DNA from 2 places in the Clavibacter tessellarius genome. Region 1 is predicted to be linked to the other one. Evidence: predicted binding sites of a transcription regulator. Region 1 holds the regulator's gene; the other holds the start of a gene.
The links. Region 1 encodes LexA, which represses DNA repair genes until DNA is damaged. Its sites were predicted from a motif close to TCGAACANNTGTTCGA; they were not measured.
Positions count from the first base shown of each region.

Region 2: the regulator LexA is predicted to act here: its motif matches at 1,206-1,221, upstream of FGG90_RS03630 (DNA polymerase III subunit alpha).

Region 1 is NZ_CP040788.1:1,378,190-1,380,584, forward strand. It holds gene FGG90_RS06300 (LysM peptidoglycan-binding domain-containing protein) at 87-470, opposite strand; gene lexA (transcriptional repressor LexA) at 832-1,512, shown strand; gene hflX (GTPase HflX) at 1,594-2,395, opposite strand, start outside.
Region 2 is NZ_CP040788.1:794,805-797,199, reverse strand. It holds gene FGG90_RS03635 (glucose-6-phosphate dehydrogenase) at 1-1,153, opposite strand, end outside; gene FGG90_RS03630 (DNA polymerase III subunit alpha) at 1,269-2,395, shown strand, end outside.

The DNA of each region.
Region 1 (2,395 bases):
GGTTCCCCCGCTCGCTCCCGGCCGCCACCGGGAGACGAGCGGGCCCGTGGACACGTCGCCCGCCTGGGCGGGACGACGGACCGGGATCAGTGGGCGTACTGCGCCGGCACGGCGAGCTGCTGGCCGGCCGCGACGTCCGACGTGGGCAGCCGGTTCAGGTCGACCAGCGACGCGATGACGTCGCGGGGGTCGGAGGACGGCGCGATCTCCTCGGCGAGGTCCCATAGGGACTGGCCGCTCGAGACGGTGACGTACTCGAGGGCGGTGCCCGAGGCGTCCTTCGACGCGACGGCGGCGCCGCCGTTGAGGGCGACGAGCCCGACGCCGAGCGCGAGCGGCGCGGCGACGAGGGCCGTGAGGACGACGCGTCCCCGACGGGTGATGCGCAGGCGCGTGCGGGGCGCGACGGCGACCTCCGCGACGGCGGGCGTGATGGAGGGAGCGGTGGCGGCGGGGGCTGCGGTGTTCATGGTGACCTCTCGTGCGAGACGGTGGGGCGTCGATGCGACGCACCCGGCGGTGCAGTGCGGTGCGGCATGCGATGCGGGTCCGGCAGCTCGCACCCGGCTCTCGGCCGGGAGAGCCGGGTGCGAAGCTGTGTTCCGAACATACATTCGAACCCGGGGCTTCGCAAGCCCCCACCGCCCCGATCCCGTCGCCAGGGACGCGACACGCTCGAACAGGTGTTTGCCCGGGGCGCCTCGGCTGGATACAGTTTCGAGTGCCTGGTGTCCATTCCACCGGGCACCACCGACATCGCCCTCGCGAGCGCGTCGCCCCGCCGGGTCGCCGCATCACGGAGGGCGTCGGCGACGAGAGGCGGGCCGTGGCATGACGGACGAGCGAGCAGCGGGCGGCGGCGCGACGAGGCGCCGCAAGAGCCTCAGCGAGAAGCAGATCTCGATCCTGGAGTTCATCCAGCGCACCATCGCCGGGCAGGGCTACCCGCCGAGCATGCGCGAGATCGGCGACGCCGTCGGCCTCGCCTCGCTCTCGAGCGTCACCCACCAGCTCAACCAGCTCGAGCTGTCCGGCTACCTCCGCCGCGACCCGAACCGTCCCCGCGCCCTCGAGGTGCTCATCGACCTGCCCGGCAGCGGCGCCGCCGAGAGCGGCGAGCCGTCGACCCCGGTGGGCGACGCGGCCATGGTGCCCATGGTCGGGCGCATCGCGGCCGGCATCCCCATCACCGCCGAGCAGATGGTCGAGGAGGTCTTCCCCCTCCCCCGCCAGCTCGTGGGCAAGGGCGACCTCTTCATGCTGCGCGTCGTCGGCGACTCCATGATCGACGCGGCCATCTGCGACGGCGACTGGGTCGTGGTGCGCCAGCAGAAGACGGCGGAGAACGGCGACATCGTCGCGGCCATGCTCGACGACGAGGCCACCGTCAAGGTGTTCCGCCAGCGCGACGGCCACACGTGGCTCCTGCCCCGCAACAGCGCGTTCGAGCCGATCCTCGGCGACTTCGCCGAGGTCGTCGGCAAGGTCGTCGCGGTCATGCGCTCCGTCTGACGCCCGCACGACGCACGAGAGCGGCCGGTCCCCGAGGGGATCGGCCGCTCTCGTGCGTGCGGGTGGTGCGTCCGGCGCGGATCAGGCGGTGGGGACGACGGCGTACCGGGCCACCTGGGCCTGCTGCTCGGCCGTCACGAGCGCCCGCATGCGCGTGCCCTCCTCGACGTAGGACGTCTCGAGCACCTTCGCGCCGTCGTGCAGCATCGCGACGACCTCGCCGTGCTCGAACGGCACCAGCAGGTCGACCTCGATGGTCGGCTGCGGGAGCAGCTCGGCGATGCGACGACGCAGCTCCGCGACGCCCTCGCCCGTGCGGGCCGACACGAACACGCCCTGCGGCGCGAGCCCGCGGAGGACGACGCGGTCCCCGTCCGACGCGAGGTCGCTCTTGTTGAACACCACGATCTCGGGGATGCCCGAGGCGTCGACCTCCGCGATCACCTCGTGCACGGTGGCGAGCTGCGCCGCCGGATCCGGGTGCGACGCGTCCACGACGTGCACGAGCACGTCCGAGTCCGCGAGCTCCTCCAGCGTCGAGCGGAACGCCTCGACGAGCTGGTGCGGAAGGTTGCGGACGAAGCCCACGGTGTCGGCCAGCGTGTACAGCTGCCCCTGGTCGGTCTCCGTCTTGCGGACGGTCGCGTCGAGCGTGGCGAACAGGGCGTTCTCCACGAGCACGCCCGCCTTGGTCACGCGGTTCAGCAGCGACGACTTGCCGGCGTTCGTGTAGCCGACGATCGCCACCGACGGGACGGCGTTGCGGTCGCGGTTGGCGCGCTTGGTGTCGCGCGCGGGCTTCATGCCGGCGATCTGCTTGCGCAGCTTCGCCATGCGGGTGTTGATGCGGCGACGGTCGAGCTCGATCTTCGTCTCACCCGGT
Region 2 (2,395 bases), 580 kb from region 1:
CCTGCGTGAGGGTGAAGGGCTCGCCGGTGCCGTCCATGGTGACCTCGAGGGTGATGGCGTCGGGCTTCAGCTCGATGACCAGGCGGTCCGGGCGGGCCGAGCCGTGCAGGCCGCGCGGGAGGTGTGCGACGGGCTTGAACGTGACGACGATGCGCTTCGACGCCTCCTTGAGGGCCTTGCCCGAGCGGAGGCGGAAGGGCACGCCCGCCCAACGCGCGTTGGCGATGCCGAACGTGACCTCGGCGAGCGTCTCCGTCTCGTTGCCCGGATCCACGCCCTCCTCCTTGACGTACGCGGGGATGCGGGTGCCGTCGATGGTGGCGCCCGTGTAGCGGGCGCGCCGGCTGTTCGCGACGGGGTCGTTGTCCCAGACCTCGGTGGCGCGGAGCACGGAGGCGATGTTCGAGCGGAGGTCGTCCGGGTCGATGCTCGCCGGCGGCTCCATCGCGAAGACCGCGAGCACCTGCAGCAGGTGGCTCTGGATCATGTCGACCAGCGCGCCCGACTTGTCGTAGTAACCGGCGCGGCCCTCGAGCGCGAGCGTCTCGTCGTAGAGGATCTCGACCTCCTCGATGTCGCGCGCGCTCCACACCGACTCGAAGAAGCGGTTCGCGAAGCGGAGCGACACGAGGTTGAGCACCGTGGAGAGGCCGAGGAAGTGGTCGGTGCGGTGGATGCGGTCCTCCGGCACGAGCTTCAGCAGCTGGCGGTTGAGCTGGGCGGCCGTGCGGCTGTTCGAGCCGAAGGGCTTCTCGAGCGCCAGCGTGGTGCCCTCCGGCAGGTCGAGCTGCTCGAGCTTCTCGCACACGGCGATGGAGATGGCCGGCGGCAGCGCGAAGTAGAGGGCCGGCGCGCCCTCGCACGCGTTGAGGATGCGCTTCAGGTCGTCGAGGTCCGTGGGGTCGGCCTGGATGTACTTCGTGGACGAGACGATGCCCGCCGCGCGGCGCCCCTTCGCGTCCACCGAGTCGAACGCGGTCTTCACGGTCTTCCGCCACTCGTCCGCCCCGCGCTCGCTCCGGCCGGTGCCGATGAGCTGGATCCGCCGCCCCCGATCGCTCGCCACGAGGCTGCCGAGACCCGGCAGAAGGAGGCGTTCCGTGAGGTCGCCGCTGGCGCCGAGGATGACGAGGGTGGAGGGTTCGCTGGTCATCCTCCGAGACTACGGGTCGCGGCTGCCGGGCAGCCGACCTACACTGGGCGAGTCGAACATCCGTTCGAACGACGCGTCCGGGGAGGACGCGCGGCGACGAGCACGGGAGGCGCGCGTGAGCTTCACCCACCTGCACGTCGCGTCCGCCTTCTCCGCCCACTTCGGCACCACGGCGCCCGAGGCGCTGGTCGACGAGGTCGCGTCCCGGGGCGCGTCGGCCGCGGCCGTCACCGACCGCGACGGGCTCTACGGCGCCGTCCGCCACATCCGCCGCGCAATCGCCGCGGGGGTCTCCCCCGTCGTCGGCGCCGAGCTCGGGCTCACGGGCGAGCACCCGGGCCGGATCACGGTGCTCGCGCACGGCGGCACGCACGGCCAGGGGTGGGCGGCGCTCAGCCGGCTCATCAGCGCGAGCCACGGGCGGGGCACGGCGAGGAGCACGGCCCGCAGCGCCCAGGCGGGCATCTCGCGCACCCGGCCGCCCGGGTTCCTGCTCGGCGACGACGGGCCGGTCGGCACCGTGATGCTCGGGCCCGACTCGGACGTGGGCCGCGCGGTCGCGGCGGGCGACCACGCGCTCGCCTCCCGGCACCTCGCGGAGTGGGCGCGGCTCCTCCCGGGCGCGATCGCCGTCGAGGTGGTCTGCCACTACACGGAGCCCGGCGAGGCCGCGAGCCTCCGCCACGCCGCCCGGATGCTGGAGCTCGCGGACGCGCACCGCGTCCCGGCCGTCCTCACCAACGCCGTGCGCTACCTCGCGCCCGACGACGCGCTCACGGGCGACGTGCTCGACTCCGCGGGCACGCTCCGGCCGCTCGGCTCGTTCCGGGCGCAGCCGAACGGCCAGGCGTGGCTGAAGACCCCGGAGGAGATGCAGGAGATCGCGCGCGAGGTCGCCGGCGCCTCCGCCCTCGACCGCCGCGCCGGCGAGGCCCTGCTGCGCGCCACCGAGGAGCTCGCCGACCGGTGCCGGCTGGATCCGGACGCCGACCTCGCCTGGCGGAAGCCGAAGCTGCCGGAGAAGGAGGTCCTGGGCGTCACGGGCGACCCGGACGAGGCGCTCTGGCGGAAGGCCGAGGCCGGCGTCACCGAGCGGTTCGGCCACGTCGACGAGGCCATGCGGCAGCGCGTGCTCGCGCGGATGCGCACCGAGCTGCAGACCATCACGGGCTTCGGCTTCGCCACCTACTTCCTCACCGTCGCCGACGTGTGCTCGCTCATGCGCGACATGGGCGTGCGCAA